One region of the Streptomyces sp. NPDC058086 genome, then DNA from elsewhere that is predicted to be linked to it. Evidence: riboswitches for the same ligand, from Rfam matches in the RefSeq annotation. Region 1 holds a riboswitch; the other holds the start of a gene.

Region 1 (4,117 bases):
CGGGTATCTGCTCGAGCTCATCCACAAGAAGCGGGAAGGCCTTCCGGATACGCCCGCGCCCGGTGAGGACCTCATCTCCGGCCTGATCCGCGCGTCCGACCACGGCGAGCACCTCACGGAGAACGAGGCCGCCGCCATGGCCTTCATCCTTCTCTTCGCCGGGTTCGAGACGACCGTCAATCTCATCGGCAACGGCACGTACGCCCTGCTCACCCACCCCGAGCAGCGCGCGCGCCTCCAGAAGTCCCTCGCCGCCCACGAACGCGAACTCCTCGAGACCGGCGTCGAGGAACTCCTCCGTTATGACGGGCCCGTGGAACTGGCCACGTGGCGGTTCGCCACCGCGGCCGTCCGCATCGGCGGTCAGGACATCGCACCCGGCGACCCCGTCCTCGTGGTCCTCGCGGCTGCGGACCGTGACCCCGCGCGGTTCGAACGGCCGGACACACTCGACCTCTCCCGCCGTGACAACCAACACCTCGGTTACGGTCACGGCATCCACTACTGCCTCGGAGCCCCGCTCGCCCGGCTGGAGGGCCAGACCGCGCTCGCCACTCTCCTCACCCGTCTCCCCGACCTTCAACTCGCGGGAGATTCAGCCGATTTGCGCTGGCGCGGCGGGCTCATTATGCGCGGATTGCGCACGCTTCCAGTGGAGTTCACGCCTCCGGTACCGGTCTCGCGATAGCGGGCGACCATACACCCGCGGGCGCGTAAACCTGACACGCTCTCAACTCTGTGATCTTCACGTGATCTACGCTGCATCGACTTGTGACAAGTGTTCGGGTGCGGATACGTTCACTCGTCAACGCGACTCATACGTCGCGTAGTCACCTGCTGTCACGTGAAAGGCTTCCGCATGCTCTCCGGGAACGGCCGCCATCGTCGCCCCCGTCAGGCCCCGGCCCTCATCGTCGCGGCAGGAGTGACCGGATCCGCCATCGCGATCCCGTTGCTCGGTGCCACCAGTGCGAGCGCGGCCGACGGCACCACGTGGGACCGGGTCGCCGAGTGCGAGAGCGCCGGCCAGTGGAGTGTCGACAGCGGCAACGGGTACTACGGCGGACTCCAGATCAGCCAGGCGGACTGGGAGAAGTACGGCGGTCTCACCTACGCGTCGAGCGCCGACGAGGCCAGCCGCTCGCAGCAGATAGCCATCGCCGAGAAGCTCCTCGACGACCAGGGCCTCACTCCCTGGCCGACCTGTGGGCCGCTCTCCGGGCTGAGCAAGAACTCGGGCGACATCCTGGTCGACACGGGCGTGGCGAACGATTCGCCCAACGGATCGAATTCAGCCGGTTCGTCCGGTTCATCTGCGACGTCGACTCCGCCCGCCTCGTCCGGCTCGACTTCCGATTCTTCTTCGTCTGACTCGTCTTCGTCCGGTTCGTCCTCGAAGGCGACCGGGAAGGCGACCGAGAACACGACGAAGGCCGACACCGGCGGCGGCGATCAGGGGGCGGGCAACTCCGGCTCGAAATCGACGAAGAGCGACAACTCGGGCAACTCCGGCCAGAGTGACGGCTCTTCCGGTACGTCCGAGAACGCGACGGGCGGCGCCGGGCGCCACCGCGGCGACAACGCGGACGAGAACACCACCGACAGCGCCGTGGACGGCCGTACCGACGACTCCTCCGGGCGGCACGCCTCGCGCGGCGCCGGCGCCTCCCGCGATGTCGTCGACGGCTCCTACGTCGTGCGCGCCGGAGACAATCTCTGGACCATCGCGGACGCCCTCGACCTCGAAGGCGGATGGGCCGAGCTGTACGACGCGAACAAGAAGACGGTCGGCGCCGATCCGAACCTCATCCTCCCCGGTCAGAGCCTTGCAGTTGGTGCTGAATCGGGCGAAAAGTAGGGGCAGTTCGCGTCATGGTTCGCTGCGTAATGTCCGGTTTGCTGCGAGTGAGAGATGGATCTCAAAGGCCCTGATCGTCTTTGGAATTCAGCCGATCGGCTGCTTACGGTCATGACCGCTCGCCACAGCGGGCCCCGACGGTCGCCAACGCCGAATCCTGCCAACGGCCGTACGGGAACAGTCGACGCGTCAGCGCCGTAGGCAGGAGCGGGGGACCCAAGGTAAGTGCCGCACCCGGTAGTTGACCGGGAGTGGCTTGGGGTGAAGCCGAGCGCTCAGAGCGCACGGCCGGGCACTCACCCGCCCGAACCCGACAGCTCACCTCGCAGGCGTCGGTGAGGGGATCTCTCCATGCTGTTTTCCAGCAAGGGCAAGCACCGCCGTCCGACCGTTTTCAACCGGACGACCCGTGTCGCCACGCTCGCCGGTGTCACCGGTGTCGCCATCGCCGCTCCGCTGATGGCGGCCGGCAGCGCCTCCGCCGCCACCGCCTCCGAGTGGGACGCCGTCGCCCAGTGCGAGTCCGGCGGGAACTGGTCCATCAACACCGGCAACGGCTACTACGGCGGTCTGCAGTTCTCGGCCTCCACCTGGGCCGCGTACGGCGGCACCGCGTACGCCGCGACCGCCAACCAGGCCTCCAAGTCGCAGCAGATCACCATCGGCGAGAAGGTCCTCGCCGCCCAGGGCAAGGGCGCCTGGCCGACCTGTGGCACGGGCCTGTCGGGCGCCGCGTACACCGGCGGTGCGAGCACCCCGTCGACCTCGTCTTCCTCGAACAGCTCTTCGTCGAACAGCTCGCCGAGCACCAGCACCGTCACCCGCTCGACGGACACCGCGGCCTCCCGTTCGGCGTCCCGTCCGGCCGCCGGGAAGACCGTCTCCACCCCGACCGGCAAGAAGGTCAAGAAGGGTGACGGCGAGTACAAGGTCGTCAAGGGTGACAGCCTCAGCTCGATCGCCGAGAAGAAGAAGGTCAAGGGCGGCTGGCAGCAGCTGTTCAAGCTGAACAAGGACATCGTCGACGACGCCGACTTCATCTACCCGGGTCAGCAGCTTCACCTCGGCTGATGATCGGCAGCTTCGCCTCAGCTGAATGACAGGTCCCTCATGAAGGGGGTCTCCACACTGGAGCCCCCGATGAGGGTCGCCCCCGTCCCCACGGGCCCCCCGCTCCGGTGCGTGTTCCCCCGTACGCACCGGAGCGGGGTTTTTCGTATCCGGCGTTTCGTGCCGAGGGTTTCGTGCCGAGGGTTTCGTACCCGGATTTCGGTACCCGTTTTTGTTCCGTTCTGGAACAATGTGTACGTTCAGTTCTGCCCAAGGGGTGGGCGACCGGCTGGCCGATCCCCCCGAGGCGGTTAGGCTCATGTCGCGAAGCCATCACAGGCTCCGCGTACCCGCGTCACATCCCAGAAGGAGATGCTCGTGCCGTCCATCGACGTCGTCGTAGCCCGGGAAATCCTGGACTCCCGAGGCAACCCCACGGTCGAGGTCGAGGTCGGCCTCGACGACGGCAGCACGGGTCGTGCCGCCGTTCCGTCCGGCGCTTCCACCGGCGCCTTCGAGGCCATCGAGCTGCGTGACGGTGACCCCAACCGTTACGGCGGCAAGGGTGTCGAGAAGGCCGTCCTCGCCGTCATCGAGCAGATCGGCCCGGAGCTCGTCGGTTACGACGCCACCGAGCAGCGCCTGATCGACCAGGCGATGTTCGACCTGGACGCCACCGACAACAAGGGCTCGCTCGGCGCCAACGCCATCCTCGGCGTCTCGCTCGCCGTCGCGCACGCCGCCTCCGAGGCGTCCGACCTCCCCCTCTTCCGCTACCTGGGCGGCCCGAACGCGCACCTGCTGCCCGTTCCGATGATGAACATCCTGAACGGCGGCTCGCACGCCGACTCCAACGTGGACATCCAGGAGTTCATGATCGCCCCGATCGGCGCGGAGTCCTTCTCCGAGGCCCTGCGCTGGGGCGCCGAGGTCTACCACACCCTCAAGAAGGTGCTGAAGACCAAGGGCCTGTCCACCGGCCTGGGCGACGAGGGCGGCTTCGCCCCGAACCTGGAGTCGAACCGCGCCGCGCTCGACCTCATCCTCGAGGCCATCAAGCAGGCCGGTTACATCCCCGGTGAGCAGATCGCGCTCGCGCTCGACGTCGCCGCGTCCGAGTTCTACAAGGACGGCAAGTACGAGTTCGAGGGCAAGTCCCGCTCGGCCGCCGAGATGACCGAGTACTACGAGGAGCTCGTCTCCGCGTAC
Region 2 (4,117 bases), on a different contig from region 1:
GATCCACAGCAGTACCTGCCCGAGCCCCCTGAGCCAGCCGACGCCGATGGCGGCCGCGACCGACAGCGCCGCCACCGCCGTCATTCCCAGCGGGAACACGGTCGCCCAGCGCAGCACGTCGTAGCGCGGTCGGGGCCACAGGGCCTCCGTCACGGCCAGCACGCAGTACGAGCCGAGGACGAGCACGAGCAGCGCCTCGGTCACCCAGCGCAGCACGCCGTTGTCGTCGTTGTTCCACAGGTAGATGTCCGCCTGGTACGCGAGGATCAGCTTCGACCCCGCCAGCGCCGAGATGGCGAGCGCGCCGCCCGCGACCCACTGGTCCCCGGCGCCCGTGGCGACCTCGCGGTAGTCGAAGTAGAACAGCGCCATCGTGTAGAGCAGGAGCCCCAGCCAGAACAGCACCAGCGCGGTGTGCGCGAGCCAGTCCGTGTGCGTCGCGGGGGCGAGCGTCGCGCCCAGCACCGCGAGCCCCTGCGTGGCCACACAGCCGAGGAACACCGCTCCGGGCATACGGGGCCGCCATTGCCGTACGACCAGGAGGAGCAGCCCCGGCCAGAGCGCCGCCGACAGGGCGAGCAGGGCCTCGGCCGGCACCTCCCACCCCAGTGTGACCAGCCGCGTGCCGAGCACGGTGGTCGCCGCGACCGCGGTGAGCGCGCTCGGTGTACCGGCCTCCGTCAGCCACCGCTCCCGCTCCCGCAGCAGCCGTACGACGAAGGCCGCGGCGAGCCCGAGCCAGCCGACGGCCGCGAGGGCCAGCACGATCCGGGACAGGATCTCGTAGCCGGTCTGCTCCAGCCCGATCGAGATGATGCCGGTGGCCAGGATCGCGGCTCCGGCGCCCGGCGGACTCTGCAGCCACCAGGTGCGCAGGCCGGTCCACCGGGTGCCGGGCGGGGAGATGGCTGACATGGGCCCGATGCTAAGGACCTTCGAGCGGGTTGGCGGCGGGCCACGCGCGCGTGGAGCTCGATGAGCCCCACGCGCGCGTGCCGGGCGCCGGGGCGTTAGGCCGGACGCACCACGCTGTGGATGATCGACTCGCCGCCGTAGAAGATCGACTCCTCGCGGACGTACGCGCCCGGCTTGGGGGCGTGGATCATCATGCCGTTGCCGATGTAGAGGCCGACGTGGCTGATGTCGTCGTAGAAGAAGACGAGGTCACCGGGCTTGATGTCGGAGAGCGGGACCGTCGTGCCCACGTTGACCTGGTCCCAGGTGGTACGCGGGAGATCGACGCCGGCGGCCTTCCAGGCGGCCTGGGTGAGGCCGGAGCAGTCGTAGGAGCCGGGCCCGGTCGCGCCCCAGACGTACGGCTTGCCGATCTGGGTGCGGGCGAAGGCGAGGGCCTTGTCGGCCTTGGCGGTGTACGAGGAGTCGGTGGTCGAACTCCCCGAGGTGCCCGAGGTGCCCGAGGTGCCGGTGGTCCCGGAGGTCGTCTGCTGCTGGGCGGCCGCCTCCTGGGCCTTCTTCTCCGCCGCGGCCTGCTGCTGGGCCAGCTCCGCCGCCTTGCGGTCGGCCGCTTCCTGCTGCTTCTTCTCGATCGCCGCGAGCCGGGCCTTCTCCTCGGCGGTCAGTTTCGAGAGCAGGTCGCGCGCCGCGGCGAGCTTGCGCTGCACGTCGGCCTTGGACGTCTTCAGCGCGCTCTGCGTCGTGGTGAGCGTCTGCAGGCTCTGGGAGGCCTCCGCGCGCTTCTTGGTGGTGGCGGCCTGCTCGGTGATGTAGTCGTCGACGGCCACCTTCTGGCGGCTGGTCAGCCGGTCCATCAGCTGGGTCTGGTCGAAGTAGTCCTGCGGGTTGTCGGCCAGCAGGAGGGTCGCGGTGTCGGGGGCGGCGGCGCCGGTGCGGTACTGCGCCGCGGCGAACGAACCCAGCTCCTCGCGCGCGGTGTTGAGCTTCTCGGTGCGCTGAGCGACGTCGTCGAGGAGGGAGTCGACGCGCTTGCGCTGCTGCGCGGTCTTCTCCCTGGTCGCGTTGTATTTCTCGGTCGCCGCCTCGGCCTGGTGGTAGAGGTCGTCGACCTTCTTCTCGACCTCTTCGACACTCGGCTTGGAATCGGCCGAGGGTGCGGCGTTCGCCGTCTGGGAGAGCAGGGCCACGGAGGTGAGGGCCGCCGTGGCGAGGGCGGGGGTCCGTATACCCGCTATGCGCGTACCCGTAGGACTCCACTTGCGGTGCGACGCCAAGAGAGGCGACTCCTTCCGTCTTCCGCCTACCGAGTTAGCTGTCGGGTTCGGGCGGGTGCTTCCGGAAGGTTTGCCCTACGGTCCTTGCCCCAGCGGACAGTTGGACCGATTCACCCCAAGGTCGGTTGGGTCCCCGGCTCCGGCTGCCGTACGGCGCACCGGACTCGGCGGAGGCCGCACGGCCCGGCGGTGTTCGCCGGTTGGGTCGAGCGGCCTGCCCGGCACGCTAGCCAACTCATAAGTGTTCTGTGAAGTTTGATGTGCGATATGCCCGATACATTTTCGTGACCTTGACCTTGGGGGTCATTGATCGTGGCTGACCGTAATGAAGCGATCCTGAACGGTGACGGCGTCCCGTGCGGGAAAGGAATCGTGCGCGGTCGCGGAAAAACCGGTCGGGTTTCCAGGGTGGCCGCGGGTTGTCAGTGAGGCCGCCTAGACTCGGAGAGCGATGAGCAGCCTCTTTGATGACAGCTTTCTGGCGGACCTCCAGCCTTCCGGGGCCCACGAGGAAGAGCCCCCGCCGCCGCCCGAGGACGGGGCACCGGAGCCGCTTCCGGACGACCTGTTCGGTGGCCGCTTCGACGTGCCCGCGAGCCGGGACGCCTTCTACCGCGACGGCGCGCCCCGCCCCGCCGTGGACCCGGCGGCCCTGCTGGACGGGCTGAACGAGAACCAGCGCGCGGCCGTGGTGCACTCCGGCTCCCCGCTGCTCATCGTGGCCGGCGCGGGCTCCGGCAAGACCCGGGTGCTCACCCACCGCATCGCCCATCTGCTGGGCGAGCGTCATGTCCACCCCGGCCAGATCCTCGCGATCACCTTCACGAACAAGGCCGCGGGTGAGATGAAGGAGCGCGTCGAGCAGCTCGTCGGCCCGCGCGCGAACGCGATGTGGGTGATGACCTTCCACAGCGCGTGTGTGCGGATCCTGCGCCGCGAGAGCAAGAAGCTCGGCTTCACCTCCTCGTTCTCGATCTACGACGCCGCCGACAGCAAGCGGCTGATGGCGCTCGTCTGCCGTGACCTGGATCTCGATCCCAAGCGCTTCCCGCCCAAGTCCTTCAGCGCCAAGATCTCGAACCTGAAGAACGAGCTGATCGACGAGGAGGACTTCGCCACCCAGGCCGCCGACGGCTTCGAGAAGACCCTCGCCCAGGCTTACGCGATGTACCAGTCGCGGCTGCGCGAGGCCAACGCGCTCGACTTCGACGACCTGATCATGACCACGGTCAACCTGCTGCGCGCCTTCCCGGACGTCGCCGAGCACTACCGGCGCCGCTTCCGCCACGTCCTGGTCGACGAGTACCAGGACACGAACCACGCGCAGTACGCCCTGGTCAGGGAGCTCGTCGGCCCGGCCGTCGGTGACCGGCCCGAGGACGCGCCGCCCGCCGAGGGCGAGCTCGGGCCCGCCGAGCTGTGCGTCGTGGGCGACGCCGACCAGTCGATCTACGCCTTCCGCGGCGCGACCATCCGCAACATCCTCCAGTTCGAGGAGGACTACCCGGACGCGACGACGATCCTGCTGGAGCAGAACTACCGCTCCACCCAGACGATCCTGTCCGCCGCCAACGCGGTCATCGAGCGCAACGAGTCCCGCCGCCCCAAGAACCTGTGGACCAACGCGGGCGCCGGTTCGAACATCACCGGCTATGTCGCCGACACCGAGCACGACGAGGCCCAGTTCGTCGCCGACGAGATAGACCGTCTCACCGACGCGGGCGAGGCCAGGGCGGGCGACGTCGCCGTCTTCTACCGGACGAACGCCCAGTCCCGTGTCTTCGAAGAGATCTTCATCCGCGTCGGCCTGCCCTACAAGGTCGTCGGCGGCGTCCGCTTCTACGAGCGCAAGGAGGTCCGGGACGTCCTCGCGTACCTGAGGGTCCTGGCCAACCCCGAGGACTCGGTCCCGATGCGCCGCATTCTGA

What was found. Region 1 has a riboswitch for cyclic di-AMP ahead of ACFVWD_RS10265 (transglycosylase family protein). Riboswitches for the same ligand answer to the same signal wherever they lie in the genome.
Region 2: linked by a shared signal. The riboswitch ahead of ACFVWD_RS00265 (NlpC/P60 family protein) and the one ahead of ACFVWD_RS10265 (transglycosylase family protein) in region 1 are both predicted to bind cyclic di-AMP.

Annotation. Positions count from the first base shown of each region.
Region 1 is NZ_JBHVST010000010.1:19,471-23,587, reverse strand. Features, by position in the region: gene ACFVWD_RS10275 (cytochrome P450) at 1-688, shown strand, start outside; gene ACFVWD_RS10270 (transglycosylase family protein) at 860-1,858, shown strand; cyclic di-AMP (ydaO/yuaA leader) riboswitch at 2,042-2,205, shown strand; gene ACFVWD_RS10265 (transglycosylase family protein) at 2,210-2,929, shown strand; gene eno (phosphopyruvate hydratase) at 3,281-4,117, shown strand, end outside.
Region 2 is NZ_JBHVST010000001.1:60,557-64,673, reverse strand. Features, by position in the region: gene ACFVWD_RS00270 (tellurite resistance/C4-dicarboxylate transporter family protein) at 1-915, opposite strand, end outside; gene ACFVWD_RS00265 (NlpC/P60 family protein) at 1,011-2,189, opposite strand; cyclic di-AMP (ydaO/yuaA leader) riboswitch at 2,197-2,369, opposite strand; gene ACFVWD_RS00260 (ATP-dependent DNA helicase) at 2,641-4,117, shown strand, end outside.